2 regions of the Streptomyces sp. NPDC006197 genome follow, and region 2 is predicted to be linked to the other one. Evidence: riboswitches for the same ligand, from Rfam matches in the RefSeq annotation. Region 2 holds a riboswitch; the other holds the start of a gene.
What was found. A riboswitch is a leader RNA that binds a small molecule or an ion and turns the genes downstream of it on or off. The one in region 2 is predicted to bind cyclic di-AMP.
Positions count from the first base shown of each region.

Region 1: another riboswitch for cyclic di-AMP. It lies ahead of ABZ318_RS05180 (C40 family peptidase); the one in region 2 lies ahead of ABZ318_RS10535 (LysM peptidoglycan-binding domain-containing protein).

Region 1 is NZ_JBEXSZ010000010.1:64,652-72,796, forward strand. It holds gene ABZ318_RS05170 (ATP-dependent Clp protease proteolytic subunit) at 56-673, shown strand; gene ABZ318_RS05175 (hypothetical protein) at 681-986, shown strand; cyclic di-AMP (ydaO/yuaA leader) riboswitch at 1,387-1,508, shown strand; gene ABZ318_RS05180 (C40 family peptidase) at 1,512-1,988, shown strand; gene ABZ318_RS05185 (ATP-binding protein) at 2,131-2,568, opposite strand; gene ABZ318_RS05190 (8-amino-7-oxononanoate synthase) at 2,739-3,917, opposite strand; gene bioB (biotin synthase BioB) at 4,061-5,308, shown strand; gene ABZ318_RS05200 (adenosylmethionine--8-amino-7-oxononanoate transaminase) at 5,301-6,581, shown strand; gene bioD (dethiobiotin synthase) at 6,762-7,493, shown strand; gene ABZ318_RS05210 (VOC family protein) at 7,498-7,842, shown strand; gene ABZ318_RS05215 (class I SAM-dependent methyltransferase) at 7,863-8,145, shown strand, end outside.
Region 2 is NZ_JBEXSZ010000024.1:9,126-32,403, forward strand. It holds gene ABZ318_RS10460 (ABC transporter permease) at 1-487, opposite strand, end outside; gene ABZ318_RS10465 (ATP-binding cassette domain-containing protein) at 484-1,392, opposite strand; gene ABZ318_RS10470 (histidine kinase) at 1,527-2,888, shown strand; gene ABZ318_RS10475 (response regulator transcription factor) at 2,885-3,562, shown strand; gene ABZ318_RS10480 (NUDIX hydrolase) at 3,675-4,178, shown strand; gene ABZ318_RS10485 (hypothetical protein) at 4,220-4,744, opposite strand; gene ABZ318_RS10490 (DUF6629 family protein) at 4,854-5,501, shown strand; gene ABZ318_RS10495 (hypothetical protein) at 5,532-5,744, shown strand; gene ABZ318_RS10500 (peptidylprolyl isomerase) at 5,868-6,368, shown strand; gene ABZ318_RS10505 (NAD(P)H-binding protein) at 6,542-7,378, opposite strand; gene ABZ318_RS10510 (type B 50S ribosomal protein L31) at 7,549-7,797, opposite strand; gene ABZ318_RS10515 (SpoIIE family protein phosphatase) at 7,922-10,456, opposite strand; gene ABZ318_RS10520 (alpha/beta hydrolase) at 10,946-11,710, shown strand; gene ABZ318_RS10525 (hypothetical protein) at 11,876-12,472, shown strand; gene ABZ318_RS10530 (phosphoribosyltransferase family protein) at 12,726-14,030, shown strand; gene ABZ318_RS10535 (LysM peptidoglycan-binding domain-containing protein) at 14,014-14,895, opposite strand; cyclic di-AMP (ydaO/yuaA leader) riboswitch at 14,900-15,084, opposite strand; gene ABZ318_RS10540 (hypothetical protein) at 15,464-16,066, shown strand; gene ABZ318_RS10545 (phosphocholine-specific phospholipase C) at 16,153-18,177, opposite strand; gene ABZ318_RS10550 (DeoR/GlpR family DNA-binding transcription regulator) at 18,392-19,198, opposite strand; gene ABZ318_RS10555 (sugar isomerase) at 19,372-20,295, shown strand; gene ABZ318_RS10560 (class II fructose-bisphosphate aldolase) at 20,335-21,168, shown strand; gene ABZ318_RS10565 (nitroreductase family deazaflavin-dependent oxidoreductase) at 21,250-21,696, opposite strand; gene ABZ318_RS10570 (serine/threonine dehydratase) at 21,954-22,952, shown strand; gene ABZ318_RS10575 (nucleoside deaminase) at 23,048-23,278, shown strand, end outside.

The DNA.
Region 1 (8,145 bases), on a different contig from region 2:
TCTTACGGCCTGTACGTCCTGTACATTTTTTACAGACAGCTGGAGGTGCTCAGCCATGGACGCCCGCCATGTCCTGCCCGAGTTCACGGAGCGGACGAGCTTCGGAACCCGGACCCTCGACCCGTACTCGAAGCTCCTCGAATCCCGGATCGTCTTCCTCGGCACGCCGATCGACGAGACCTCGGCCAACGACGTCATCGCCCAGTTCCTGCACCTCGAATACGCGGCCCCGGATCAGGACATCGCGCTCTACATCAACTCCCCCGGCGGCTCGATCAGCGCCATGACCGCCATCCACGACACGATGCGGACGCTCGCCTGCGACGTGGAGACCACCTGCCTGGGGCAGGCCGTGGCCACCGCCGCCGTCCTGCTCGCCGCCGGCACCCCCGGCAAGCGGCACGTCCTCCCCGGCGCCCGGATCACCCTCCGGCAGCCGGCCATGGACGAGCCCCTCCAGGGACAGCCGAGCGACCTCGACATCCACGCCCGCGAGCTGCTCCGGCTGCGCGCCCTGACGGCCGGGATGCTCACCGAGTACACCGGGCAGAGCCGGGACCGGATCGACGCCGACCTGGACCGCCTCACCGTCCTGGACGCACCCGCGGCCGTCGCGTACGGGCTGGTGGACCACGTGATCACGAGCCGGCGCGACGCCGGCGCGGCGCGGTGAGCCGGCCGTGGTGCCCGAGCTGCCTCCGCTGCCCGCACTGACGCGGGCCGAGGGCGAGTTGATCGACGCGTACCTCGAAGTCGTCGACCTCCTGGGGAAGATCAACCCATCCAGGGGTACGCATACCTATGGGGCACTACGGGCGGCACAAGCGCTGGTGGGGCGCGCGGAGGCGCTGCGCGAGGCTCTGACGGTCATGCATATGCGGGGCGAGAGCGAGGTGCACGCGGACACCCTGGCGCGCGCCCTGCGGGTGTTGGACGGCGAGCGTCGCGCCGACCGCGTCACCGTCCCCCGCGCACGGGCGAGTTGACATTCCGGCATGTCGTGTCGAGGTCCGTACGGCCGACAAGCAGCGCAGGATCGCTCCCTCGTTCGGCGTAGTCGACGAGTCGACATATGTGCGGGGTGAGTTGCGCAACAGGTGTACGCATCTGGCGGAATGGGGCGTTCCACCGCTGGTGCGGGGCTCGTGGGCCAAACCTCCGAGGATCACGAAAGCAACCTGTCCACCCGAATGGATCAGTCGTGAGGAGCCTCACATATGGCCGTTTCAACTCGGATTTCGACCTGGGTGTAGGTCAAGATCCCTGTCGACGACAAGCCCCCGCCATCCGAGGCGGGGCGGTCCGGGCGGACGCCGAGTCCTGCCGCCGTCCCGGACGTCTGGTCGACAGGAGTGGATCGGCAGGAGTGGAGGACCCGAGCAGTACGGGACGTACGCGCTGTTTCCGCAGCGGGGCCGTCCCTTGGGGTGAAGCCGCAGCCGCGGCCGGGCATCTTCGCCAGCCCGAACCCGACAGGTCATCCTTCGCAGGCGGCTGACGAAGGGTTGCGCATGACTGCGCAGATGCACGTCCCGTCCCTGCTGTCCCGGGCCGGAGCCGTCTCGGCTCTCACCCTCGCCGCCGTCGGCGGCACGATGCTCGCACCCGGTGCGGCACCCGAGGCCCAGGCAGTGACCACCTACGCGAACAAGGCACTGAGCGTCGCCGCGTCCAAGAAGGGAGCCCCCTATCGGTACGGGAGCGCCGGACCCTCCCGGTTCGACTGCTCCGGTCTGACGCTCTACGCGTACAAGAAGGCGGGCAAGTCGCTGCCTCGCACCGCGCAGCAGCAGTACAACAAGACCCGGCACATCTCCGCGTCCAGCAGACAGAAGGGGGACCTGGTCTTCTTCCACTCCGGCGGGAGGGTCTACCACGTGGGCATCTACGCCGGCAGCGGGAAGATCTGGCACTCACCCAAGACGGGATCCTGGGTGAAGCTCGACAAGATCTGGTCGTCGAAGGTCTACTACGGCCGCGTCCGATGACGACGCCCGCCGGGCACTGACCCGGTCTCGGGCCTCGGGGGCCTGTGACCCCGCCCCGGGGGTGCGGTGGCGCCGCCGCACCCCTGCGCCGGGGAACAACCCCTAGGGGGCGTCTTGCCGACCCTGATCCGCCGGACAGGCCCTAGACGTACGAAGCGGCCGCCTGGGTCCACGGGAGCGTGATCCAGACGGTCTTGCCGCCCTCCTCGGTCGGAGTGACCGAGAGACGGCCGCCCGCCTCCGCCGCCAGGGAGCGGATGATGACCATGCCCCGGCCGTTGTCCTGCTGGACCGCCGCCGGAAGACGGCGCGGCCAGCGCGGATGGCTGTCGGTGACGCCGATGTGGAGGCGCTCCTCGCGCTCCAGGCGGACGTCGACCGTGAAGGTGGGCGACTGCCCGAAGGTGTGCAGGACGGCGTTGGTGGCCAGTTCCGAGACCATCAGGCGGATCGCGTCCGCCAGGTCGTCGGCACCGTCGAGGCCCCATCCGTCGAGGACCTCCGCGACGTACCGCCGGGCGGTGGGGACCGACGCGGGGTTGCTCGGCAGCGTGACGGATGCTTCCTGGTGGTCTGCCATGGCGACGCTGTCCCTTTCCCGCCGGGGCTTCGGCCCCGGATCGCGCTACGCGTCAGGGTCCCACCGATCGTGCCGCCCCGGCAGGCGTTCCACCAAGATATGTCCCCATCTGTCGCCCGAAGCGGTGAACTCTGCTGCCGGGGAACGTCCTTGGACCTCCCGACGGGTCGTCAGAACGCCGGGGCGGTCCGCAGGATCGTCTCCACCGCGCGCCCGATCTCCGCGTCCGTCAGATCGGCCCGGGCCGTGAGGCGCAGCCGCGAGATGCCGTCGGGGACGGACGGGGGCCGGAAACAACCGACGGCGAGGCCCTGTTCGCGGCAGTCCGCCGCCCAGCGCAGCGCCGCCTCCGGGGAGGGCGCGTGGACCGAGACGACGGCCGCGTCGGGCCGGGCGGAGGTGAGCCCGGCCTCCGTGAGCAGCCGGTGCAGCGCCCCGGCGACGGCGCGGGCCCGCTCGGCGAGGCCCGGTTCGGCCGCGATCAGGCGCAGGCTCGCGAGCGCTCCGCCCGCGGCGGCCGGGGCGAGCCCGGTGTCGAAGATGAAGGTGCGGGCCGCGTTCACCAGGTGCTCGATCACCCGGGCCGGGCCGAGGACGGCACCGCCCTGACTGCCCAGGGACTTGGAGAGGGTGAGGGTGGCGACGACGTCCTCGTCGCCCGCGAGCCCGGCCTCGTGCAGGGCGCCCCGGCCGCCGTCGCCGAGGACGCCGAAGCCGTGGGCGTCGTCGACGACCAGTCCGGCGCCGTGCGCGCGACAGGCCTCGGCGAGCCCCGGGAGCGGGGCCTTGTCGCCGTCGACGGAGAAGACGGAGTCGCTGACGACCAGGGCCCGGCGTCCCGGGTGCGCGTCCAGGGTCTTGGCGACGGCCTCGGCGTCGGTGTGGGGGACGACGGCGGTCTCGGCGCGCGCGAGGCGGCAGCCGTCCACGATCGAGGCGTGGTTGGAGGCGTCGGAGACGATCAGGGAGTCCCGGCCGCCGAGCGCGGTGAGCGCGGCGAGGTTCGCGGTGTAGCCGGAGGAGAAGACGAGGGCCGCTTCGAAGCCGCAGAACTCGGCGAGTTCGCGCTCCAGCCGGGTGTGCAGCCGGGTGGTGCCGGTGACGAGCCGCGAGCCGGTGGAGCCGGCGCCCCAGCGCCTGGCCGCCTCGGCCGCCGCCTCGGTGACCTCGGCGCGGCGGGTGAGGCCGAGGTAGTCGTTGCCCGCCAGGTCCAGGAGGTCCGACTCGGCAGCCCGGGGCCGCAGCGTCCGGACGAGACCGGCCTCGGCCCGGCGGCGCGCCTCGGCGTCGGTCCAGTCGAAGGCGGTGCGGCGCGGGTCCGCGGCCCGTGCGTCGTCGTCCCGTGGCATGCGGCGATCCTTTTGTAGGCAGCGCACAGACCCTAACCGCAGCGTGCCGAGGTCGGGATGTGGTCATCCACACACCTCGATCGGGGGCGTTTGTTCGGTTCCTCCTTGGCCCGGGGGCGGGCGGTAGGCAAGGATCTGCGGTTATGGACCTGCTGAACACGCTGGTGGAGAAGGGGCTGCGGCGCGAGCTGCCGACCCGTGAAGAAGCGCTCGCCGTGCTGGCGACCTCCGACGACGAACTGCTCGAGGTGGTGGCGGCGGCCGGCAAGGTGCGCCGTCAGTGGTTCGGGCGCCGGGTGAAGCTGAACTACCTGGTCAACCTGAAGTCCGGTCTCTGTCCCGAGGACTGCTCGTACTGCTCGCAGCGGCTCGGCTCGAAGGCGGAGATCCTCAAGTACACCTGGCTGAAGCCGGACGAGGCCTCGCAGGCCGCGGCGGCGGGTGTCGCGGGCGGTGCCAAGCGGGTCTGCCTGGTGGCGAGCGGCCGCGGCCCGACGGACCGGGACGTGGAGCGCGTCGGGAAGACGATCGAGGCGATCAAGGAGCAGAACGAGGGCGTCGAGGTGTGCGCCTGCCTCGGTCTGCTCTCGGACGGCCAGGCGGAGCGGCTGCGGGAGGCCGGCGCCGACGCGTACAACCACAACCTGAACACGTCCGAGGCGACGTACGGGGACATCACCAAGACCCACACCTACGCGGACCGCGTGGACACCGTGCAGAAGGCGCACGCCGCCGGTCTGTCGGCCTGCTCGGGTCTGATCGCGGGCATGGGCGAGAGCGACGAGGACCTGGTCGACGTCGTCTACGCGCTGCGCGAGCTGGACTCGGACTCGGTGCCGGTCAACTTCCTGATCCCGTTCGAGGGCACCCCGCTCGCCAAGGAGTGGAACCTCACCCCGCAGCGCTGCCTGCGGATCCTCGCGATGGTCCGGTTCGTCTGCCCCGACGTCGAGGTGCGGATCGCCGGCGGCCGTGAGGTGCACCTGCGGTCGATGCAGCCGCTGGCGCTGAACATCGCGAACTCGATCTTCCTCGGCGACTACCTGACCAGCGAGGGCCAGGCCGGCCAGGCCGACCTGGACATGATCGCGGACGCGGGCTTCGAGGTGGAGGGCGCAGGCACGACCACCCTGCCGAAGCACCGCGCGGACGCGCTCGCGGCGGCGGGCGCGACGGGCGGCTGCGGCTCGAAGGCCTCGGCGGGCTGCGGCTCGGAGGCCTCCGCGGACGGCGCGGGCTGCGGTGCGCACGCGGAGGAGGGCGGCGGCTGCGGTCCCTGCGGCGGTCACGCGGCGCCGGCGGCCGAGGAGGCTCGCGTGAACGAGGCCCGCACCGACCTGGTGGCCGTGCGCCGCCGGGGCGCCGGCACGGACCTCGCGCCGAATGCGTAACGACGAGCTCCTCGCCCTGGACCGGGCGCACGTCTGGCATCCGTACGGCCCCATGCCGGGCCGGGCGGAGCCGCTGGTCGTCGCGTCCGCGTCCGGTGTGCGGCTCCGGCTCGCCGAACCCGTCGAGGGACAGGCCGAGTTGGTCGACGGCATGTCCTCGTGGTGGTCGGCGGTCCACGGCTACAACCACCCCGTGCTCAACGAGGCGGTGCGCGGTCAGCTGGAGAAGATGAGCCACGTCATGTTCGGCGGGCTCACCCACGAGCCGGCCGTCCGGCTCGCCGCCCGGCTCGTGGAGATCACCCCGGAGCCGCTGCGGCACGTCTTCCTCAGCGACTCGGGCTCGGTCTCCGTCGAGGTCGCGGCCAAGATGTGCCTGCAGTACTGGCGTTCCCTGGGCCGCCCCGAGAAGCAGCGGCTCTTCACCTGGCGCGGCGGCTACCACGGGGACACCTGGCAGCCGATGTCCGTCTGCGACCCGCAGGGCGGGATGCACGAGCTGTGGTCGGGGGTGCTCCAGCGGCAGGTGTTCACGGACGCGCCGCCGGCCGCGTACGAGGAGTCGTACGCGGAGCTGCTGCGGACCCGGATCGCCGAGCACGCGCACGAACTGGCCGCGGTGGTCGTGGAGCCGGTCGTGCAGGGCGCGGGCGGCATGCGCTTCCACGACCCGGCGTACCTGCGGGTGCTGCGCGAGGCCTGCGACGCGCACGACGTGCTGCTCGTCTTCGACGAGATCGCGACCGGCTTCGGGCGGACGGGCACGCTGTTCGCCGCCGACCAGGCCGGGGTCTCCCCCGATGTGATGTGCGTGGGCAAGGCGCTGACCGGCGGTTACCTGTCGATGGCGGCGACGCTCTGCACGAGCCGCGTCGCCGACGGGATCTCGCGCGGCGAGGTCCCGGTCCTGGCGCACGGGCCGACCTTCATGGGGAACCCGCTCGCCTCGGCGGTCGCCCTCGCCTCCATCGACCTGCTGCTCTCCCAGGACTGGCAGGTCGAGGTCAAGCGGATCGAGGCGGGCCTGCGGGACGGGCTCGCCCCGGCGGCCGACCTCCCGGGCGTCCGCGAGGTGCGGGTGCTCGGCGCGATCGGCGTCGTCCAGCTCGACCACGAGGTCGACATGGCGGCGGCGACGCGCGCGGCGGTCCGTGAGGGCGTCTGGCTGCGCCCGTTCCGCGACCTGATCTACACGATGCCGCCGTACGTGACGGGCGACGAGGACGTGGCGAGGATCTGCACGGCGGTGAAGGCGGCGGCACAGGCGGGCTGACCTCTCCCGTTGTGGCGGGGCCGCCCCCCGTTGTGGGCAATCGTTCCGCAGGGCGAAGGGGGTCCCCCCTGCTCGGGCGAAGCCGAGAGCTTGGGGGAGGGTGGGCACAACGGAACGGCGCCCTTGCCGGTGCCAGAGGCTCCCGCGCCCTGACCCGCACCGAACAAGAAAGGACGCCCTATGGGCATCATCGTCATCAGCGGCACCGGCACGGAGATCGGCAAGACGATCGTCACGGCCGCCGTCGCCGCCGTCGCCACCACCGCAGGAAGGTCCGTCGCCGTCCTGAAGCCCGCCCAGACCGGCCTCGGCCCCGACGAACGGGGCGACGCCGACGAGGTCGTGCGCCTCTCGGGCGCCGCCGCCTCCGCCGAGCTGGCCCGCTTCCCGGAGCCGCTGGCCCCCGGGACGGCCGCCCGGCGGTCCGGGCTCGCCCCGGTCGGGCCCCGGGAGGTCGCCGAGGCCGCCCGGAAGCTGGCCGAGGACCACGACCTGGTGCTCGTGGAGGGCGCCGGCGGGCTCCTCGTCCGCTTCGACGAGGAGGGCGGCACGCTCGCCGACGCTGCCGCGCTGCTCGGTGCGCCCGTCCTGGTGGTGGCGCCGGCCGGTCTGGGGACGCTCAACTCGACGACCCTGACGGCCGAGGCGCTGCGGGCGCGCGGGATCGAGCAGCTCGGCGTGGTCGTCGGCAGCTGGCCGGCCGCGCCGGACCTCGCGGCGCGCTGCAACCTCGCGGACCTGCCGGAGGCCGCGGGCGCTCCGCTGCTCGGGGCCGTGCCGGAGGGTTCGGGCGCGCTCGGCCCGGCGGAGTTCCGGGCGGCCGCGGGCGGCTGGCTGGGGCCGGAGCTCGGCGGCGCGTGGGACGCGGAGGCGTTCACGGAAGCGCACGCGGCGCCGCTCTCCGTAGGCTGACCACATGCGCGCACACGTTCAGGAGATCGTCTTCGACTGCGCCGCTCCGGCGGCGCTGGTCCGCTTCTGGGCCGGGCTCCTCGGCGGTGAACCCGTCGACCGGAGCCCCGACTGGTCGTACGTGGATCCGCCGGAGTTCGTACGGATCGCCTTCCAGCGGGTGCCGGAGGGCAAGGCCGCGAAGAACCGGGTCCACCTCGACCTGGAGGTGGACGATCCGGCGCGGGCGGCCGGGGAGGCGGTGCCGCTCGGGGCGGTCGCGGTCGGCGGGCTCGTCACCGACGAGCAGGGCTCCTTCCAGGTCATGCGGGACCCGGAGGGCAACGAGTTCTGCTTCGTGACGGGCTGAGGGCGGCTCCGGTGACCCCGATGACTCCCGACCGGCCGACACCCCGGCCCCCTCGCGTCCACCATCCCCTCTTCGCCCGCTTCTACGCCCGGTTCAGCGAGTCGGCCGACACGCGGGGCGGGCTCGGCGCCCTGCGGACGGAGCTGCTCGCCGGGCTTTCCGGCCGGGTCGTCGAGATCGGGGCGGGGAACGGCCTGAACTTCGCGCACTACCCGCCCGGCGTCACCGAGGTCGTCGCCGTGGAGCCGGAGCCGCATCTGCGCCGGCTCGCCGGGGAGGCCGCGCGCCGGGCGGCCGTCCCGG
Region 2 (23,278 bases):
GCCCGATGTCCCGGGCCGACAGCACCGCCTGCGTCGACCAGAACGAACCGAGGGCGACCACCGCCCCGAACACGGTCTGCACCACTGCCACGACCAGCACCTTCGCCGCCATGAGGGCGCCCCGTGCCGGTACCGCCGTGAACGTCGTACGGATCAGCCCGCTGCTGTACTCGCCGACCACCGCGACCGCCCCCATGGCGGCCGAGGCGAGGATCAGGACCAGCGCCGCGTTGTACGTGAAGGCGTCCCACAGCGCCATGCCGTTCGCCACGAACTCGGCCCGGCCCGCCTCGTCGTACTGGAACCAGTAGCGGTAGTGGTCCCAGGCGGTGCCGAAGTTGAAGGCCACCACGGCGAGCGCGCCGAGCAGCAGCGACCAGCCCGTCGAGCGCAGCGACCACAGCTTCAGCCACTCCGACCCCACCAGGTCACGGAAACGGGCACGGAGCTCCACCACGGAGGCCACGGGAACATCGAGGGTCGTCATCGGGCGTCTCCTGCCGGGTACTCGACGCTGTCGGCGGTCAGTTCCATGAACGCCTCCTCCAGGGAGGCCGTACGAGTGGTGAGCTGGTCGAGCAGCACCCGGTGCTCAAGGGCCAGTTCGCCGACGCGGGCCGCCGAGAGCCCGGTCACCGTCAGCAGACCGGCCTCCTCCTCGACCTCCGCGCCCTCCCCGAGCAGCAGCGCCGTCAGGCGCGCCCGATCCGGCGTGCCCACCGTCACGCTCAGGCGCCTGCCCCGCGCGGCGAATTCGGACAGGCTCTCCGCCGCGATCAGCGCTCCCCGGCCGATGACCACCAACTCGTCCGCCGTGTGCTCCATCTCCGTCATCAGATGGCTCGACACGAAGACCGTGCGGCCCTCCGCCGCCAGTCGCCGGAACAGCCCCCGCACCCACTTCACGCCCTCCGGGTCGAGGCCGTTCAGCGGCTCGTCGAACAGCAGCACCGGCGGGTCGCCGAGCAGCGCTCCGGCGATGCCGAGCCGTTGCCGCATGCCCAGCGAGTAGCCGCCGATCCGGCGCCTGGCCGCCCCCGCCAACCCGACCTCCTCCAGGACCTCGTCGACCCGGGAGAGCGGGATGCGGTTGCTGCGCGCCAGGACCGCCAGATGCGCCCGCGCGGTGCGGCCGCCGTGCACGTCCCCGGCGTCGAGGAGCGCACCGACGTGCCGCAGGCCGCGAGGCCGGTCCGTGAACGGCCGGCCGTCGACCGTCGCCGAGCCGCTCGTCGGCGTGTGCAGGCCCAGGACCATCCGCAAGGTGGTGCTCTTGCCCGATCCGTTCGGGCCGAGGAATCCGGTGACCCGGCCCGGCCGGACCGTGAAGGTGAGCGCGTCGACGGCGGTCGTGGCGCCGTAGCGCTTGGTGAGTTCCCTGACTTCGATCATGGCCACCACCGTGCCGTCCGGGACCCGCGCCGGGCATCGGACCAGCACGGACAATCCGCGGCGGGCCGTGTCACCCCAGGTCGTACACCCCCGGTCCGATGCCCGCGGCAGGGACCGCCGTTTACGATCACCGCATGTCCGCCACCCCGTCAGCACCGTTCTACAAGAGGGTCGCACCCGGCGGGTGGGCCGCCGTCGCCTGGGGCGCGGGCATCGCCTTCACCGCCCTCCTCCGGATGCCCGTGCCCGGTCAGGAAGGGCCCGACGTCCTGCCCGGCTTCGTCATCCTGCGCTGGGACGGCCTCACCATGCTGGCCGTCTCCACGCTCCTCACCCTGCGCGGCAGCGCCCTCCTCGCCCGGCGCCCGGTCGCCGCCCTCAACCACCTCCTCGTCGCCTCGGTCATCGCCTCCACCCCCCTCGGCGTCACCGCCATCCCCTTCGCCCAGTACCTCGCGGTCGACGTCGCGCTCTACGCCATCGCCGCCGCCCGCCCCCGCCCCGAGGCCTGGCGGGCGCTCCTGCTCGCCCTCGGACTGCTCGTCGTCTACGTGGCCGTTCGCCTGCTCGCCGGTTGGAGCGCCGGCACCACGAGCACCCTCGCGGTCGCCCTGGCCGCCCTCGTGGCCTGGCTCCTCGGCCGCTCGGAGGGCCAGGCCCGGGAGTACGCGGAACGGAGCCGCGCCCAGGCCGCCGAACAGGCCGTCACCGCCGAACGCCTCCGGATCGCCCGCGAGATGCACGACACGGTCGCCCACAGCATGGGGATCGTCGCCCTCCAGGCCGGGGCCGCCCGCCGGGTCATCGCGACCCAGCCCGAAGCCGCCCGGCAGGCCCTCACCGAGATCGAGACGGCGAGCCGCGAGACCCTCGCCGGCCTGCGCCGGATGCTCGGCGCCCTGCGTACGGCGGACACGGAGACAGAGGGGGAGGCGTACACCCGGTCCGAGACGGCCCCGGCCGCCACCGGCCGTACGACGATGGCCCCCACCGCCCCCAGCCGTACGACAACCGCCGCCGACCGTACCGAGACCGCCACCGGCCGTACCGCGATCTCCGCCGAAGTCCGGGGACTCCCCGAGATGCCCGGTCTCGCCGCGCTCGACCGGCTCGCCGAACTCACCGGGAGCGCCGGCGTCCGGGTCGCCGTCCGCAGGGTCGGAGCCCCGTGCCCGCTGCCCCCGGACATCGACCTCTCCGCGTTCCGGATCGTCCAGGAGTCCGTCACCAACGTCGTACGGCACTCGGGCGCCGACTCCTGCACCGTCACCGTCGACCACCGCGACCCCGCGTTCCTCGCCCTCACCGTCGAGGACCGCGGCCCCGTCCCCGGCCACGCGCGCGTGAGCCCCGGCCCCGGCTCCGGGTACGGCCTGACCGGGATGCGGGAGCGCGTCGCGGTGCTGCACGGAGAGTTCAGCGCGGGACCCCGCCCCGGTGGCGGCTTCCGCGTCACCGTCCGCCTTCCCCTGCCCACAGGAGTCACCCCACGATGAGCCAGACCACCGCCGGGCAGCCGGTCCGCGTCGTCCTCGCCGACGACCAGCCCCTGGTGCGCACCGCGCTCCGGATGGTCATCACCGACACGACGGACCTCGTCGTCGTCGGCGAGGCCGCGAACGGTGCCGAGGCCGTCCGCCTCGTCGAGGAGACCGGCGCCGACGTCGCCGTCATGGACCTGCGGATGCCCGGCACGGACGGCATCGAGGCCACCCGGATCATCACCGAGGGCCCCACCGGCGCCCGAGTCGTCGTCCTCACCACCTTCGACGACGACGACCACGTGTACGCGGCGCTCCACGCGGGCGCGTCCGGATTCCTCGTCAAGGACATGGCCCTGGACGACATCCTCGCCGCCGTCCGCGTCGTCGCCTCCGGCGACGCCCTCATCGCGCCCAGCGTCACCCGGCGCCTCATCAAGGAGTTCACCGAACGCCCCAGGACCGTGCCCGCCCCGCGCCGCCGTGCCGAGGGGATCACCGACCGCGAGCGCGAGGTCCTCACCCTCGTCGGACGCGGCCTCTCCAACACCGAGATCGCCGAGGCGCTCCACATCAGCATCGCCACCGCGAAGACCTACGTCACCCGGCTGCTCGCCAAGCTGGCCGCCCGCGACCGCGTACAGCTGGTGATCATCGCGTACGAGGCGGGCCTGGTCTCCGCGGCCTGACGGTCCGGCGGTGCTCACACGATCCGGTGATCCACTCGCGAGGCGCCGGCCGGCCCGCCCCGGACCGCTTGGATGGAGGCGACCCATCCGGTCCGTCGAGAGAGAGCCGCCCATGGCGAACACCTGGCTGCCGCCCGCCGAGTACGTCGACACGCTGCCGAGAGCGACGGCGTACGCCTGCCTCTACTTCACCGACACCGCCGGCCGCCCCTTCCAGCTCCGGGCCGCCTACCAGACCGAGCCGTGGCAGTGGCCCGGCGGCAACATGGACCCGGGGGAGACCCCCTGGGAGACCGCGGTGCGCGAGTGCCACGAGGAGACCGGGATCGTCTTCACCGGCGAACCGCGCCTCCTCGCCGCCCACTTCGTCACGGACCGGGGCGAGGACTGGCCGGCCAACCACATCGGCTTCATCTTCGACGGGGGCGAGCTGACGGACGAACAGATCGCCGCCGTCGTCCTCGACCCCGAGGAGCACAGCGAGTACCGCCTGCGGACCCTTGAGGAGTGGGAGCGGGAGATGAACCCGCGCGAGTTCGCCCGCCTCGCCGCGATCGACCGGGCGCGAAGGAGCGGGTCGACCGTGTACGTGGAGAGCGGACCCGCCGGGACGTGAGCGCGGGGCCCGTCCACCGGACGGGCCCCGACCCTGCGGGCTCAGGTCCCGCAGCCCACCATCGGGTGGGCGATGTCGACGACGAAGCGCTCCGGCGAGTGCAGCCGGAAGGTCTTGTACTCGGGCTTGGTGTCGAAGGCGGCTCCGATGCCGACCACGCCCTCGAAGTCGCCGGTCAGCGCGACCCCCTTGAGCGCGGGCAGATAGATCTTCAGCAGCCGGGGGCCCTGGTAGACGGACCGGCCGGCGTCGTCGTGGGCGGCCGCGGGGGAGAGCCTGATCTCCAGGAAGTACTTCCCCGCGAGCGGGACCCTGTTCCCCGATCCGTCGTAGTGGAGCGAGCGGGTCTGATGGACGGTGATCGGGGGCATGGCGCCCCGTACGTCGATCACGAGCCGGTCGAAGGTGGCGTGGCCGCCCCAGCGGGCGTTGACGACCAGGGCCGTGGCCGGGGTCGAGGCGCTCGGGGTCGGGGTGCCGGCCGCGCCTGCCGGGATCGTGGCGCCGATTCCGGCGGTCAGCAGGATTCCCGCGGCGACGGCCGCGAGGGTGTGGCGGTGATGCATGACGTCCCCCAATTTCTGCTGTTCCGGGGACAGTGGTGTCACTGGCAGAGACAACCACCACAACGATACGGTTCCACCCGTTTCGCCGTATATAGGGTAAAAATTCTCCATGTGCTGGAGCGCGACCGCCGACCTCTGGGCGGGCCTCGGGATCGGCGCCGTCGGCGTCGCCTCCCTGGCCTCCGTACGCCGCCCCGGGGACGCGCCGCTCGCCGCTCTGCCCCTCCTTCTCGGTGCCCACCAGGTCGTGGAGGCCGCCGTCTGGCACGCCGGCGGCGGAACCGGGCCCGCCACCCTCGTCTGGGCCGTGATCGCCCTCCCCCTGCTGCCCCTCTGGGTGTCCTTCGGCGTCCTCGCCGCGGCCCGCCCCGCCGACCGGCCACGGCTGCTCGTACCGCTCGCCGCCGGCCTCGCGACCGCCTCCGTCCTCGCGTACCGCCTCGCCGTCCGCCCCGTCTCGGCCGAGATCCGGGGCCACACCCTCGGCTACGCCGTCGACCTGCCGCACGCGCCGCTGGTCCTCGCCGGATACCTGCTCGCCACCGTCGGGGCGCTGCTCCTCGCCCGCGACCGGCTCCTGCGGACCCTCGGACTCCTCACCGGCCTCGGAGCGGCCGTCTGCGCCCTCCTGTGGCGCACCGAGTTCGTCTCCACCTGGTGCGCCCTCGCGGCGGCCGCCTCCCTGTTGCTGCTCGCCCGGGCCCGCGGGCGGCGGTCGGCGACGCCCGCGGACGGATCCGAGCCCGGCCGGCCGTAACCCGATGGCCTCTCAGTAGTTGACCAGGCCATGAAGAAGCGCAGCATGCTCGCCATCGCCTCCCTCGCCGCAGGCGTCGTCACCGCCATCGTCACCCCGCCGCCGCAGGCCAGCGCCGCTGACAACCCCCTCGCCGGCACGACGGGTCTCCTCCAGGACGACCAGACCGCCACCGTCCTCCACGAGACCGTCCAGGGCGCCGAGGGCGCCCTCCAGAACCAGCAGGGCGGCGGGCTGCTCTGACGCCGCGTCCCAGGTGGCGACCGGTGCCCCGCGTTCCCGACGGACGCGGGGCACCGGCACGCCATGACCCGGGAGGAGGCGGCCCGTGCGCGCGCCGTGCGTGACTAATGACAGGATGTCCTCATGAGCAACGAGAACGTTTACTTCGAGATCAACATCAACGGCGAGTCCGCGGGCCGCATCACCTTCAAGCTGTTCGACGACGTCGTCCCCAAGACGGCCAAGAACTTCCGCGAGCTCTGCACCGGCGAGCACGGCTTCGGCTACGCCGGCTCCCCGTTCCACCGCGTCATCCCGAACTTCATGCTGCAGGGTGGTGACTTCACCAACGGCAACGGCACCGGCGGCAAGAGCATCTACGGCGAGAAGTTCGCCGACGAGAACTTCACGCTGAAGCACGACCGCCCGTTCCTGCTCTCGATGGCGAACGCCGGCCGCAACACCAACGGCTCGCAGTTCTTCATCACCACGATCGTCACCGACTGGCTCGACGGCAAGCACGTCGTCTTCGGCGAGGTCGTCGAGGGCCAGGACCTGGTCAAGAAGATCGAGTCCCTGGGCTCCGGCTCCGGCGCCACCAAGGCCAAGATCGAGATCGCCGAGTCCGGCATCGTGAAGGCCTGATCGCCTCTCCAGGCTGGATCACCCCTTCGGGCCGAATCGTCTCTTCGGGGCCGAATCGCCTTTCGGGCCGAGCGGAGGGCCCGGCGCCCTCGCTCGCCCACCCGGCCGGGGCGGGGAACGCGTTCCGTCGGACGCGTGTCCCTGCCCCGCCGTGTCGCCTGACCCCCGGTGTCTCAGGCGAAGGCAGGCGCGTTCCGCACCGCCCACTCCGAGAAGGGCCGGGGCGCCCGCCCCAACACCCTCTCCACATCGGGGCTCACCCGCTGCTCGTCCGCGCGGGGCTCGCCCATCACCGACAGCATCCCGTCGACGGCCTCCTCCGGCAGGAACCGCACCAGCCGCGTCCGGGCCTCGCCCGCGCTCTGCGCCACGAACTCCACCGGCGCGTCCAGCGCGTCGGCCAGCGCCCGCACCTGCTCACGCGGCGAGACCGCGGCCGGTCCCGTCAGGACGTACGTCCGCCCGGCATGCGCCGGGTCGCGCAGCGCGGCGGCCGCGACCCCGGCGATGTCCGCCGGATCCACCACCGGCAGCGCCACATCCGCGAACGGAGCCGCGACGGTACGCGCCGAGCGCACCTGCTCGGCCCAGAGGAAGGCGTTGGAGGCGAAGCCGCCGGGCCGCAGCACCGTCCACTCGACGCCCGACTCCCGTACCGCCGCCTCGAACGCCCGCAGGATCTCGTGCGACACCGAATCGGTCCGCGTCCCCACCAGCTGCGAGGACTGGAACACGATCCGCCGCACCCCGCAGGCCACCGCCGCCGTCACGATCTCGCGCGGCCGCAGCTCGGCCCCGAGACCCGCGACGAGCAGATACACGGCCTCCGCCCCCTCGAACAGCCCCTTGAGGCCGTCGACATCGGCCAGGTCGCCCTGCCGGTGCGTCACACCGGCGGGCAGCCCCTCGGCCGGACGGCGGCTCACCGCCGTGACCTCCTCGCCGGCCGCGGCCAGCATCTCCACCAGCGGCCGCCCGACGTTTCCGGTCGCTCCGGTCACCACGATCACAGCTGTCCCCTCCAGGGAGTCCGTGGCGGAGCGCGAGCGCCCCGCCGTCTTCGTGACCTCATCCTGGAAGGCGAACTGGCCACCTCCTGGCCAGTTTCACGGACGGATTCCCGACGGCCTCACCTTCTCGACGGCCTCACCTTTCCGGCGGCCTCACTTTCCCGGCGGCCTCACTTCTCCTCGCCGTAGCGGCGCTCGAACCGGGCGACCCGGCCCTCGGAATCCACGGTCCGCGCCTTGCCCGTGTAGAACGGATGGCTCTCGGACGAGATCTCGACGTCGACCACGGGGTACGTCTCGCCGTCGTCCCACTCGATGGTCCGGTCGCTGGTCGCGGTGGACCGGGTCAGAAACGCGTACCCCGCCGAGCGGTCACGGAACACCACGGGGCGGTAATCGGGCTGCTTGTCCTGCTGCACGTGTCCTCCTCGGGCTGCTGCCCTGACTCGTCCGGCCTGGTCGGCACGGCACCCTCAGCCTCCCCGGCCACGCGGTCCCCGACCAGCGCCACGGGCCCGACCGGGTGACACCCGCGCGACCGGCTCAGCCGCCGTCCGTCCACCGTGCGGCGAGCAGCAACGCGATGTCGTCCGGGCGGGACGTGGCGGCCCTGGCCTCCCGGATCAGCCGGTCGGCCGTCTCGGTGAGCGGCAGCGAACCCGTCGCGGCGAAGGCGCTGCTCAGCCGCCCGATCCCCTCGTCGATGTCCTGGCCCGGGCGCTCCACCAGACCGTCCGTGAACAACGCGAGGACCGCCCCCGGAGCCAGCCGCAACCGCGTCACCGGATACGACGCCCGGACATCGACCCCCAGGACCATCCCGCCCGCCAGCTCCACCGGCCGCGCCGTACCGTCCGGCATCCGCAGCAGCGGCTGCGGATGCCCCGCCCGCACCGCCCGCACGTCACCCGTCTCCGGATCGAGCAGTACGTAGCAGCAGCTCGCGAACTGTCCCGGATCCAGATCGATCAGGAGCCGGTTGGTGCCGCGCATCACGTCCTGCGGCCGATGTCCCCCCAGCGCGAACGCCCGGACGGCACTGCGCAGCTGCCCCATGGTGGCCGCGGCCGCCACACCGTGCCCCTGCACGTCGCCGATCACCAGGGCGAGCCGCCCCTGTCCGGTCTCGATCACGTCGTACCAGTCGCCGCCCACGTCCATGCCCTGTGTGCCAGGCAGATAACGGCCCACCGTCTCCACCCCCTCCCGCACCGGCAGCCGGTGCGGGAGCAGCGCGTCCTGCAGCCCCCGCGCGACCGCCGACTCCGTGTCGTACCGCTGTGCCCGCTCCAGGGCCTGTGCGATCAGCCCCGCGAGCGCGGTGAGGACGGTCCGCTCCTCCGGACTGAAGCCGCGCGGCGAGTCGAAGCCGAGGATGCAGGAGCCCACCGGCCGGCCCGAGGCGATCAGGGGAAGGAACGCCCGCGCGCCCGAGTGCGTCTCCATCGGGAGGTCCGGATACGCCAGCCCCAACTGCTCCATGGACTCGAAGAAGAGCGGCCTGCCGGTCGTCAGGGTCTCCACCCCCGGCACGTGGGAGTCCAGGGCCACGCCGTCGAAGGGTTCGAGGAAACCCGGCGGGAAGCCCGTCTCCCAGGCCAGATAGAGCCGCCGGTCGCTCAGCAGGTAGATCGCCAACTGCCGTCCGCCGAAGGCCGGCAGAAGCTCCTCCGTCACGACCGCCGACACCTGGCGCGCCGTCACCGCCTCGGAGAGCGCGATCGCCAGGGCCACCGGCCGGTACAGCGCCGCCGCCCGGTCGTCGGGCTCCGACAGGACGTCGTCCGTACGCCGGCGGCCGCGCGCGGCTCCCGGTGCGACCGGCATCGGTTCCTCCTCCGGGACCAGCACCATCGTCACCCCGTCGCGGCCGGGGTGCAGCGAGACCGACAGCCACCGGCCCCGCTCCGGACGGGCCAGGAAACGCACCGCCTCACCGGAGAGCAGGGCGGCGCGCAACTGCTCCTCGTGGAAAGGGTGACCGAACCAGGGCAGCGCCTCCCACAGCGGCTGCCCCGCCAGCGCCCCGCGCGGCCGTCCCAGCAGGTGCTCCGTCTGCTCGTTGAGGTAGGTGACGCGGCCGAGCCGGTCGACGGCCAGGATGGCCCGCGGCAGCCGGTCCGTGGCGTCCGAGCCGACCAGCCCCGTACCGAGGTCCACGAGCGTCCCCTCGAGCCGGCCGCCACCGGTGACTCCCGTCCCCGGCACGGTCCGCCGCGCACGCGTGGACACCTCAAGCAGGTGGAGGCCGCCGTCCGGCCCCTTCAGCCGGATCCTGCGGACCGACGGCCGACCGTCCGCCCCCGTCGCCTGCCGGGCCGCCGCCCACAGCGCGTATCCGTCCTCGGGATCGAGGAGGGACGTCAGCACCTCGATCGAACAGGGCGAGGAGGCACCCTCCCCGAGGACGGCGCGGAGCCCGTCGTCCAGCGTGACCGTGCCCGTGTCCAGGTCCCAGGCGAAGGAGCCGAACCGGACCGGCGGTCCCGAACCGGTGGGCAGCTGCACGCACACCGGATCCCCGGGCCACTCGACCTCCGTCCCCTGCCGGGCCAGATCGGCCAGGGCCTCACCGAGGCGGAGCGCGCCCCCGGTCATCCGGCTCCGGTCCCGCGCGTCCACCGGGACCCCCGGGCTCGGCGCCCGCAGCGCCACGAGCACCCCGAAGCGCTCGCGGCCCGCGACCACCGGCGCGTACAGCGAGGCGAACGGGAACGGCAGGCTCGCCACCAGTTGGGGGAAACGCCGCATGGCCTCCTCGACGTCGGCGAGATGGACGGACTGGCCCGAGCGGTGCACCTCCGCCACGGGGAACGGCCGGTTCGCGTGCATGCGCCACCACGGCCGGAACAGCGGCCCCGGCAGCCCCACCAGGACCGCGAGGCGCAACAGCCCCGGGGTCCCCGAGCGCAGGTACACCCCGCCCGCGTAACCGCCGACCCCCTCCACCGTCGCGAGGGCCGCCTCCGAGAGGGCCCATGTGAGCGCGCGGGAAACAGGCCCGTTGTCGGCTCCGTTCCCGGACGGACTCCCGGTGCCGCCCGCCGGGCCGGGGCCGGACGCGCCGTGCGAGGTCACACAGCCAGGATCCCCCCGTTCCCGGAGGGCCGCGAAAGCACCCGGGGTCCCGGAACCCCGGGGCCCGAGCGCCCGGGCCCGGCCCGGCCCCGGATCCGTCGAGGCGCTTCCCCTGCCCCGGCCCGGCCCGGCCTGGCCCCGGACCCGTCGAGGCGCTTCCCCTGCCCGGGCCCGGCCCGGCCCGGCCCCGGCGAGGCGACTCCCCGCCCCCGGCCCCGGCGAGGCGTCTCTCCGTCCGGCCCCGGCGAGGTGACTTCCCGGCCCGGCCCCGGCGAGGCGGTCTCCCGGTCCGGCTCCGGCGGGGCGTCTCTCGTCCCGCACCGCCGAGGGTCTCCCGCTCCGGACCGCCAAGGGGTCTCCCGCCCCGGATCCGGCGCGCTCCCGCGCGCCCCGCCCGATGGTGTTGACCCCACGCGTCCGGGCCGTCACACTCGGTCGTCGACCGCCGCCGTCGGCGCGCGGCGCACGACCTCGCGAGCAGGGGGCACGATGACGGGGCAGGTTCTTCCGTACGACGTACACGGCGAGGGCCCCGGGAGGGCCCTCGTGCTGCACAACTGGTTCGGCGACCGCACCAGCTTCGCCCCGCTGCGCGCCCATCTGGACGGCGACCTCGGCACGTACGCCTTCGTCGACTGCCGGGGTTACGGCGACGCCCTCGACCACGCGGGCGCCTACACCATGGAGGAGGTCGCGGGCGACGCCCTCGCGGTCGCCGACGACCTCGGCTGGGACTCGTTCTCCGTCATCGGTCACTCGATGGGCGGCAAGGCGGCCCAGCTGATGCTGCTCGACGCCCCCGACCGGATCAGTTCGATCATCGGTGTCTCTCCGGTCTCCGCCGCCGGCTTCCCGCTCGACGGGGAGACCTGGGAGCTCTTCGCCGGAGCCGCCGACGAGCCGGCCAACCGGCGCACGATCATCGACAACACCACCGGCGGGCGCTACGACGACGCGTGGCTGGGCGCACTCGTCGACCGTTCCGTCACCCGCTCCTCCGCGACGGCCTTCCGCGCCTACCTGGACTCCTGGTCCCGCACCGACTTCCACGAGCGGGTCCGCGACAACCCCACGCCCGTCCTGCTCGTCGTCGGCGCCCACGACCCCGCGCTCGGGTCCGAGGCGATGGAGGCCACCTGGCTGCGCTGGTACCCCAACGCCCGCCTCGAAGTCCTCAAGGACGCCGGTCACTACGCCCCCGAGGAGACCCCACAGGCCCTCGCCGAGGCCATCGAGGCCTTCCTCGGCGCCTGAGGCCTCGGCCTCGGCTTCCGGCCTCGGCTTCGGTCTCATCCGAAGGTCGACGGAGTCGACGACTTTCGAGGACAGCGGCGGGGCCCCTCGGCAGCGGATCATCGTGCTCACGACCTCAGGGGGCGGTCTTCCAGGGACCGTCCACGACCGGCAGGAGCACGACCGATGGGCCTCGCACAGTCGCAGCACCGCTTCCTCGTACGGCAGAAGGTGACGCCCATGGCCAACCGCTACCTGGTGCACACCGTCGGACCGGACGGCGAGGAGGGCGAACTCGTCGCCTTCGCCCACCAGAAGAGGATGGCTCTCAAGGAGCACGTCACCTTCTACACCGACGAGTCCCAGCGTCAGGTCCTCTTCACCTTCAAGGCCCGTCAGGTCATCGACCTCGGTGCGACGTACGACGTGGTCGGCGCCTCCGGCACCCGACTGGGCAGCTTCCGGAAGGACTTCGGCGCGTCCCTGCTGCGGAGCACCTGGCACCTGAGCCGGGACGACGAGAAGGGGGAGGCCACCGGGCAGGAGCGGAACCAGGTGGTGGCGCTGCTGCGGCGGGCCTGGGAGTTCCTGCCGTTCGTGGACCTCGTCCCGTTCATCGTGCCGTACCACTTCGACTTCGCCGAGGGCGGCCGGCCCGTCATGTCCGTCGACAAGCTCTTCGGCATCCGGGACCGGTACGTGCTCGACATAGCCGACCCGGAGCTCGACCGGCGGCTCGCCATAGCCCAGACCGTGGCCCTCGACGCCCTGCAGTCCCGCTGACCGAGCCGGGGCCTCGTCGGTCACCGGCGTGCCGAGCCGGCACCGGTCCGCTCGCCGGGTGGGCTTGCCGTCCACGTGGGGCCGCCGTCTGCGAGGGCCGCTGTCCGCCCGGGGCCGCCGTCCCGCCCGGGGCCGCCTTCCGGGGCGCCCCGCCGACGAGGGCGACGCGTCTACCCTGGAAGGACGGGCAGGGGACGGGGCACTCCGTTCCTCCCCGCGCCCGAGCCGCGCACCGGCGGAAGGGCGGCGGATCATGTTCTTCAGCGATCGCACCGACGCGGGGCGGCAGCTCGCCGCCCGGCTCGACCACCTCAAGGGCCATGACGTCGTGGTCCTCGGGCTTCCGCGGGGCGGTGTGCCGGTGGCGGTGGAGGTCGCCGACGCCCTCGACGCGCCGCTCGACATCTGTCTCGTACGGAAGCTCGGTGTGCCGCACCAGCCGGAGCTCGCGATGGGGGCGCTCGGCGAGGGGGGCGTGCGGGTGCTCAACGAACGGGTGCTCCGCGAGACCCGTGTGGGCGACCACGACCTCGCCGCGGTGGAGGAGCGTGAGCACGCCGAGCTCGACCAGCGCGCCCGCCGCTACCGGGGCAGCCGGCCCTCCGTGCCCCTCGACGGGCGGACGGTCGTCGTGGTCGACGACGGGCTGGCGACGGGGGCCACGGCGCTGGCGGCCTGCCGGGTGGTCCGGGCCCGGGGCGCCGCCCGGATCGTCCTCGCCGTCCCGGTGGCGCCACGGGGCTGGACGGCCCGCGTCGGCGACGATGCCGACGAGGCCGTCAGCGTGCACACGCCGGACCTCTTCTTCGCGATCGGGCAGTTCTACCAGGACTTCTCGCAGACACCGGACGCCGAGGTCATCGCCTGCCTGGACCGGAGCAAAGCCGCGCGGAACCCCGACGCGCAGGGCACGGACGTGCGGATCCCGGTCTCCGGCGTCACCCTCGTCGGGCGGCTCGCGGTGCCCGAGGGCGCCGACGGCATCGTCCTGTTCGCCCACGGCAGTGGCAGCAGCCGCCACAGCCCCCGGAACCGGGCGGTCGCGGGGGTGCTCAACCGGGCGGGCCTCGGGACCCTCCTCTTCGACCTGCTGACCGAGGCGGAGGCGGAGGACCGTGAGCGTGTCTTCGACACCCGGCTCCTCGCCGGGCGGCTGGCCGGGGCCACGGAGTGGCTGGCCGGGAGGCCCGGGAGCACGGGACTCCCGCTCGGGTACTTCGGTGCGAGCACGGGCGCGGCCGCCGCGCTGTGGGCGGCCGCCGACCCCGCGTCACCCGTGAGCGCCGTCGTCTCGCGGGGCGGTCGGCCGGACCTCGCGGCCGAGCACCTGGCCCGGGTGCGTGCTCCGACGCTCCTGGTGGTGGGCGGCGCGGACGCGATGGTCCTGGACCTCAACCGGCGGGCCCTGGCCCTGCTGCGCTGCGAGAACCGGCTCGCCGTGGTGGGGGGCGCCGGCCACCTCTTCGAGGAGCCGGGCGCCCTGGAGGAGGTGGCGGACCTCGCCACCTCCTGGTTCGCCGAGCACTTCCGGCGTCAGGGGATCAGTACGCCGAGTTGACGTTGTCGATGGAGCCGTAGCGGTCGGCCGCGTAGTTGCAGGCGGCGGTGATGTTGGCGACCGGGTCGAACAGGTCCATGGAGGTGCCGGGCACGTGGTAGGCGAGGAAGGTCGGCTCGATGACCTGGAGCAGGCCCTTGGAGGGGGTGCCGGCGACCGCGTTGGAGTCCCAGAGGTTGATGGCCTGGGGGTTTCCGGACGACTCGCGCATGACGTTGCGGAGGATCCCGTCGTAGGAGCCGGGGATGCCGTGCTGGCCCATGATGGCCAGGGACTCCCGGATCCAGCCGTCGAGGTTGTCGGCGTAGTTCGTGGCGGCGGCAGGGGCGGCCTGGCCGGCGGCGGGTGCGGCGGCGACGGCCTGCGCGGCGGAGGCGCCCGCACCGGTGGCGACGGCGGGAGCGGCCGGCCGGCGCTCGGAGCGGCTCGCCCGTTCGGTCGTGGCGGACTTCTTCGCCTTCGCCTGCGCGGGGGCGGCCTTGACGGAATCCCGACGAATCGTCAGTTCGAGGCCGGGGCGAATGAGTGACGGGTTGTCACCCACGACGCTCTTGTTGGCACGGTAAAGGCTCTTCCAGCCTCCCTGAATTCCCTTCTTGTGGGCGATCAGGGAAAGCGAGTCGCCACTCACGACGGTGTACGTGCGTGCGGCGGCCGGGGCGGCGGGGGCCTTGGCGGCGGTCTGCGCGGCGGGAGCGGCGAGGGACTGGGCGGCGATCTCGGGGGCGCCGGACACGGGCGCGGCGTCGGCGACGGCCGGGGCGACGAGCGGCAGGGTGAGTGCGGCGCCACTCGTGCCGACCAGGGCGAGGCCTCGGGAGACGGGGCTGCGGCGGGGGCGGCGGTGCTTACCGTGAGCAGGCATGACGGTTTCCTCTCCGGCGCCTGCGGGGTGAGCTGTCGGGTTCGGACGGGAGATGTCCGGCCGCGCGCACGCGGCTTCACCCCGAGCCGTTCCGGATTCCGGACCGGCGTATTCGTGGGTCCCCCGCTCCTGCCGTCGGGTGAAAAGGGAGGTTTACCGAGCGGCGGCAGGATTGGGCGTTCCGCTCGAATGGAGGTGACCGTAGGCCAGTAATGCGACGGATAACAAGGGGGAGGTGTCTCTGGTATCCGGAAATGGATCACGGAATTCGGTTAATTCAAGATCGATGCCGTCCGGGAGGCGTTGAACTTCCTTGCCCAGTACGGGGTGGGGGAGGGGGTCGCCGGACTGTCGGGCCGTGTGAGTGAGCCGTGTCACTCGAAGCGCAATGTCCCATTTGTTGCTTAATTCCTTTCATGGGTAAATAGGATGGTAATTCATATGGTGGGGTGTTCGTCGAGAAGGGGAGAGGTGGCGCGGAGGTGGCGACTCTCCGTGTGGAGGCGAAAGCCGCGAAACCGACATTCCGTCTTGAAGGATGGAGGGAGCCGACTCAGGAGACACCCCCATGCCGCCCTCCACCTCCCTGCTCAGCCCCGACGCCCTCGACCGCGAGGCGGCCGCCCTCTTCGAGAGCGCCACCTGGCAGCGGATCGTCACGGACTGGACCGCCCCCCAGGAGCCGCCGCCGGCGGAGGAGGGCTGGCGGGCGCTGCTCAGCGTGCCGGTGGACCGGCTCGTGGCCGACGCCCTGGCCTCCCTGCCTCCCAAGCTCCCCTCCGAGCGCCGCATCCCGGGGCGGCTCGGAGCCGTGCTGCCGGACCGGCTGCACACCTGGCGCCGCATCGGCCAGGCCGAGCTCCGTCCCTCGGTCCACCTCGGCTACGCGCGCCTGGTGCTGACGGAGTGGGGCTGGCAGAACGCCCCGTACAAGCTGCGTGACGTGCGTGGCGCCCGGTGCGTCTGCGGGGCCCTCCTCGCCGCCCACCGGCTCGGCTACGGCAGCGCCGACACCATGAACGAGGCGGCCGCCTGGATCATGACCGAACTGCGGTCGCGCGGGTGGCAGGGGCTGATCGGGCCGTGGAACAGGGCCCCCGGCCGCACCGGAGCCGACGCCGTGGCGCTCCTCGACGCCACGGTCCGCCGCGCCGCGCACGCCGGCCGCTGACGCCACGCCACGCCGGTGCCACGCTGGTGCCGCGCCGGTGCCGGGCGGCGACCGGAAGGCCGCTGCCCGGCACGCGGGGGAGGGGGTCAGCCGCTGACGCTCGGGGCTCCGGTCTCGATGTGTCCGGTGTACCGGCGCGACCAGCTTCCGTCGATGTCGGCGAGGATCGTGAAGTCGTACCAGCCGTCGTTGTACGCCACCGCGTTGAAGAAGTCCTCGCGGCTGGAGTTCGCCGGCACCGTATAGGTCCACGGACCGTCCGAGCGGTAGGCGTTCGAGCGGATCGTGAAGGTGACGGGCCCGGCCGAGGTGTTGGTCATCCTGAACCACAGGGCCGTCTTGCCCGTCCCCGCCTCGGGCGCGAACCGGGCCGCCACCTCGACGGCCTTGCCCGCCTTGGAGGCGTCCCCGACGAAGCGGCGCAGGAAACGGTTCGGGCCCATCATCGAGATGTCGTACTTCCCCGACCCCGAGCCGAGGCCGATGTTGAAGTAGTCGGTGGCCGTGCCGCCGGGGTCGACGGTGTACTGCCAGGCGGCGGTGTCCCGGTACTGGTGCGGGTGGATCGAGAAGTGCGCCGACCGCTTGGCCTCCACGCCCTGGTTGGTCATGGAGAACCAGGCGAGGATCTTGCCCGCGGCGCCGAACTCGAAGCGGTCGAGGTTGCCGTTCACCTGGTACGGCAGGGCGCGCGCCGGCCGGGTGCCGGACTCCTGGGCGGGCAGCGCGTTGTTCTGCGGTGCCGGGTTCGGCAGCGGGCCGCAGGTGGCCTGCCCGATCACCTTCGCCGTGGACGGAAGGCCGGCGGGCACTCCGTACACCGGGTGGGCGAAGTCGAAGACCCCGGTCAGATCGCCGGTGACCTTCCGCCGCCAGGCGCTGATGTGGGGGCAGGTGGCCGGGGTGCCGAGCGTTGCCGTCCAGCTCTCCATGAAGCGCAGCACCGACGTGTGGTCGAAGACCTCGGAGCTCACCCAACCACCCCGGGTCCACGGGGACATGACAATCATCGGGACGCGGAAGCCCAGGCCGATCGGCACGCCGTCGAGGTACTCGCCCGCGGTGCCCGGAGGGGCGACCGGCGGCGGCACGTGGTCGAAGAAGCCGTCGTTCTCGTCGTAGTTGAGGAACAGCACCGTGGAATCGAAGACCTCGGGATTCGCGGCGAGCGCACGGTAGACGAGGTCGACGAAGTGGGCGCCGTCCCCCGGAGGGGCGTAGGGGTGCTCGGAGAAGGCCTCGTTCGCGACCACCCACGACACCTGCGGCAGGGTCCCCGCGACGACGTCGGCGCGGATCGCCGCGGCGATGTCGTCCGGCGTCGAGCCGGTCACCTTCGGGACCGAACCCATGCCCCGGTCGTACAGCGGATCCCCGGGCCGTGCGTCGGTGAACTTCTTGAAGTACGCGAGGCCGTTGTCGCCGTAGTTGTCCTGGGCGTTCTGGTAGACCTTCCAGCTCACTCCGGCGCGCTGGAGCGCCTCGGCGTACGTCTCCCAGGTGAGGCCCGACTCGTCGCCACCGTCCTTGCTGGAGCCGTCGATCTTGCCGCTCCACAGGAACGTGCGGTTGGGGCCCGTGGCACTCAGCGTCGAGCAGAAGTACGCGTCGCAGATCGTGTAGTGGTCGGCGAGCGCGTAGTGGAACGGGATGTCCCCGCGGTCGAGGTGGCCGAGCGTCCGGGTGTTGCCCACGCCCGTGACCCAGTTGTCGAGGCGCCCCTTGTTCCAGGCGGCGTGCTGCGAGGTCCAGCTGTGCGGCAGGTCGCCGTTGCACTGCGCGAGGGTCTCGCCGTCGACACCGCCGGCCGGTGGGGTGTCGCTGAGCTTCCAGGGGTACTGGCGGCCGCCCCAGTTGGGCTGGTTGAACATGCCCCAGCCGCCGGGCAGATTGCCGGCTGCGCGGTCGCCGAAGCCCCGCACGCCCTTCAGGGTGCCGAAGTAGTGGTCGAAACTGCGGTTCTCCTGCATGAGGATCACCACGTGCCGGACGTCGGCGAGGGTGCCGGTCGCGGTGCTCGCGGCGGCGGACGCCCGGACCGGCGGAAGCGCGGCTCCCGCCATGAGCCCCGCGCCGATCCCGACGAACCCCCTGCGGCTGATGGGAATCATGCCTCGCCCCTCCTGTCACGGTGTGCCCCGGCGGCACGTCGGAGACATGATGAGGGAGGGGAGCTTAAAGGTATACAGCCGTGCGGTAATTACTCGATGAATACCCGCAGGACCTGGGGAGCCAAGCTCTGGATTGGTTCGACATCAGACCAATGAGTCGGATGTCGGGCCAATGGGCAGGTGCCGGGCGAGGGGTGGGGCGTCGGACGACGCGTCAGACGGTGAGGACCTCCACCCCGGCCTCGGTGAGCTGCGCCACCGCCTCCGGGGCGATTCCGGTGTCGGTCACGAGCGTGTCGATCCGGTCCAGGCCGCAGATCCGCGCGAATGCCCTGCGGCCCATCTTCGAGGAGTCGGTCACCACGACGACCCGGCTCGCCCGCTCCGCGAAGAGCCGGCTGATGCTCGCCTCGTCCTCCTGGTGCGCCATCACGCCCAGCTCGGCGTCGACCCCGTCGACACCGAGCACCACCACGTCGAGCACGACCTCGTTGAGCACCCCGACCGTCAGCGGACCCACCAGCTCGTACGTCTGGGGACGGGCGACGCCCCCCGTGGTGACGATCTTGATCTGTGGGCGCACCGCCAGCTCGCCCGCGATGTTGAGCGCGTTGGTCACCACGGTCAGCGCCGGCCCCGCCGACGCGGCGGCCCCCGGCATCTCGGCGCGACCGCTCGCGAACCGCAGTGCGAGCGCCCGCGCGACCTCCGTCGTCGTCGTGCCCCCGTTGAGCCCGACGACCTCGCCGGGCGCGACCAGATCCGCCACCGCCTCCGCGATCCGCCGCTTCTCCGGCGCGTGCCGCGTCGACTTGTACCGCAGGGGCAGCTCGTACGAGACGCCGTGCGCGACCGCCCCGCCCCGCGTCCGTACCAGCAGCTGCTGCTCTGCCAGCTCGTCGAGGTCCCGGCGGATCGTGGCGGCGGAGACGTCGAGCGCGGACGCCGCCTCCTCGACCTCCAGCTTCCCCGAGGCCGCGAGCAGCTCCAGGAGCGCGTTCCACCGCTCGTGCTTGGGCATGGGGCCCTCCCTCCACCGGGGCCGCGACCGCATGACCACCCCGCTCGTGCGCGTCCGATTCTAGCCGCCGACAGGCGTGGAATCTGGAAAGAGGATGCATGTTTCTGCTTGAATGGATGCATCTTCAAGCATCTTCCGTCATTATCGCGCACTCTTCTTGCAAGGAGATCGGCATGACCACTACCCGCACCGCCGTGGAGATCGCCTCCCAGCCGGAGACCTGGCGCCAGGCGGCCCGCACCCTGCCCCAGCACGTCGCGGCCCTGCCCCGACGCGGCGAGCGGGTCGCGGTGATCGGCTGCGGCACCTCCTGGTTCATGGCCCTCGCCTACGCGGAGCTGCGCGAATCGGGCGGCCACGGCGAGACCGACGCCTTCGCCGCCTCCGAATTCCCCTACGGCCGCCGCTACGACCGGGTCGTGGCCATCACCCGCTCCGGCACCACCAGCGAGGTCCTCGCCGTCCTGTCCCGGCTGCGCGGCACGGTCCCCACCGGTGCGATCACGGCGGACCCCACGACCCCGGTGATGGACCTCGCCGACGAGGTCGCCGTCCTCGACTTCGCCGACGAGGAGTCCGTCGTCCAGACCCGCTTCGCGACCACCGTGCTCGCCCTGTTCCGCGCGCACCTGGAGGCCGAGGACGCCCTGCCGGAGGGGCTCGCCACCGTCGAGGAAGCCGCCCGCGACGCCGAACGGGCCCTCACCTCCCCCCTCGACGAGAGCGTGCGCGCGGCGGAGCAGTTCACCTTCCTCGGCACCGGCTGGACGTACGGACTCGCCCTGGAAGCGGGCCTGAAGATGCGCGAGGCGGCCGGCGCCTGGACCGAGGCGTACCCGGCCATGGAGTACCGCCACGGCCCGATCAGCATCACCGGCCCCGGCCGGGTGACCTGGGGCTTCGGCGCCCTGCCCGCGGGACTCGCGGACGAGGTGCGCAAGGTCGGCGGCACCCTCGCCGAGAGCGACCTCGACCCGCTCGCCGAGCTCGTCCGCGCCCAGCGGCTCGCCGTCGCCGTCGCCGAGTCCCAGGGGCTCAACCCGGACACCCCCCGGAACCTGACCCGTTCCGTCGTCCTCACCGACGTCCGTGCCTGACCGCCGCCCCGCCCCCGCTCACCGCCCGGGAGAGACACCATGCCGCTGACGCCCACCGACGAGATCGTCCGCCGCGCCCGCGCCGCGGGCACCGGGGTGGGGGCGTTCAACGTCCTCCAGCTCGAACACGCCCAGGCCATCGTGGCCGGCGCCGAGAACGCCGACCGTCCGGTCGTCCTCCAGATCAGCGAGAACACCGTCCGCTACCACGGCGCCCTGGAACCGGTCGCGCTCGCCTCCCTGGCCGTCGCCCGCGCCGCCAAGACCCCCGTCGCCGTCCACCTCGACCACGCCGAGAACCCCGACCTCGTCCGCGAGGCCGTCGCTCTCGGCCTGGGCTCGGTCATGTTCGACGCCTCGAAGCTCCCGTACGCGGAGAACGTCGCCGCGACCCGCGAGGTCGTGGAGTACTGCCACAGCCACGGCGTCTGGGTCGAGGCCGAACTCGGCGAGGTCGGCGGCAAGGGCGGCGCCCACACCCCGGGCGTACGCACGGACCCCGAGGAGGCACGTGCCTTCGTCGCCGCCACCGGCGTCGACGCCCTCGCGGTCGCGGTCGGCAGCGCCCACCAGATGGTGACCCGGGACGCCGTCCTCGACTTCGACCTGATCGCCCGGTTGCGCGCGGCCGTCGACACCCCGCTCGTCCTGCACGGCTCCTCGGGCGTCTCGGACCCGCACCTCACCGCGGCGATCGCGGCGGGCATGACCAAGGTGAACGTCTCCACCCACCTGAACAAGGCCTTCACCGAGGCCGTCCGCACCCACCTCGCCGAACACCCCACGACGGTCGACCCCCGCACGTACCTGACCCCGGCCCGCGCGGCCGTGGCCCGCGAGGTCGCCCACCTCCTGGCGGTCCTCTCGCCGTGACCCCGGCCCGCTCGGACCTCCTGAAACGCCGTCAGGAGGTCCCGTGCCGAGCCTTCCGCCGCTGCCGACGGGCCCGCCGCCTCACACGTCCTGGACGACCGGCTCCGCGACGAAGAGGGGGATCTCCCGATCGGTCTTGCGCTGGTAGTCGGCGTAGTCCGGGAACGCGGCGACGGCCCGCTCCCACCACGCCTGCCGCTCCTCGCCGGTGACCAGGCGCGTCTTCATGTCCCACACGTGCGTGCCGTCGCGCAGCTCGACCAGGGGCGTGGCCACCAGGTTGTGGTACCAGACGGGGTGCTCGACCGCGCCGCCGTTGGACGCGACGAGCGCGTACGCGCCCTCGTGCTCGACCCGCATGAGCGGGGTCTTGCGGAGCTTGCCGCTCCGGGCGCCGAGGTTCGTGACCAGGACGACGGGAAGGCCCCGCAGCGTCGTGCCCTCGGTGCCGCCGGACGATTCGTACAGCTCGACCTGGTCGCGCACCCACTTCGTCGTGCTGGGCTCGTACTCGCCTTCGAGGGGCATGGCGTGTGTCCTTTCGGATGGCGTCCGGCGGGGCCGGTCCGGTTGCCCCCGACGCTATCCGACACCTCGTGACTCCCGGCGGAGGAACGGGCGCACGGGGCGTGCCCGAGAGGGACGATCCCCCCGCCGTGACCACGCACACGAGCGACACCGACCCCCGCTCCGCCGCCCCCCGACCGCCCGGCCTTCCCGCGCGCACCCGACGTTGAGAAGATCGTCGGCACGACCGTCCGGCCCCGCCCCTTCAGGAGCATCTGGTGCACACCCTCGCGTACGCCGACGTCAAGACCGCCGCCGACCGGATCCACGGCCACATCCGGCCCGTCGCGGTCACCCCCGCCGAGCCCGGAGACGCGCCCCGGGACGAGCCGTACGAGCTCCACTTCGCGCTGGAACTCATGCAGCACACCGGCTCCTTCAAGGCCCGCGGCGCGCAGAACTTCCTCCTCGCGCACCGGGAGGAGGGCACCCTGCCGGCCGCCGGCGTCACCATCGCCTCCGGCGGCAACGCCGGCCTGGCCTGCGCCTGGGCAGCCCGTCGGCAGGGCGTCCGCGCCACCGTCTTCCTTCCCACCACCGCTCCCCAGGTGAAGATCGACAAGCTGCGCGGCTACGACGCCGACGTACGGCTCGTGGGGACGGAGTACGCCGAGGCGCTCGCCGCCTGCGAGGCGTTCGCCGCCGACACCGGCGCCCTCGCCTCCCACGCCTACGACCACCCCCTGATCGCCGCGGGGGCCGGCACCCTCCTCGACGAGATCCACCGGCGGATCCCGGACCTCGACACCGTCGTCGTCGCGGTCGGCGGCGGCGGACTCTTCGCCGGGGTCGCCACCGCCGCCCGGCACCACGGCATCCGTACCGTCGCCGTCGAACCCGAGAACTGCCGCGCCCTCGACGCCGCCGTCCGGGCCGGACGTCCCGTCGACGTGACCGTCGACTCCGTCGCCGCCGACGCCCTCGGCGCCCGCCGCGCCACCTCCCTCGCCGTGAGCGCCGCCCGGCAGGAAGGAGTCCACCCCGTCCTGGTCGCGGACACCGACATCGTCCGCGCCCGCCGGGCCCTCTGGGAGGATCGCCGCCTCGCCGTCGAACACGCCGCAGCCACGGCCCTGGCCGCCCTCACCGCCCCCGCCGAAGCCCGCACCGGCTACCGCCCGGCACCGGGCGAGAAGGTCTGCGTCGTCCTCTGCGGCGCCAACACGGACCCGACGGACCTCACGCGAGCGCAGACCACCGCCGGCCCGTCCCACTAGCGTCCGGGCCGGGGAGCAGACACCGAAGCGACCCGGCAGGCACGCACCACCGCGGCCGCCCACCTCTCCCGACACCACGTCAGAACGGAGCCGTCATGACGACGCCCGACGAGCACACCCTCCTCCGCCGCGCCATCGCCCTCGCCGCCAAGGCGAGGGAAGGCGGCGATCCCCCGTTCGGGTCGCTCCTCGCGGCCCCGGACGGGACCGTCCTGGCCGAGGAGCACAACACCACCCTCACGGACCGGGACATCACCGCGCACCCCGAACTGAAGCTCGCCCGGTGGGCGGCCCGGGAACTGGACCCGGCCACGGCGGCCAAGACC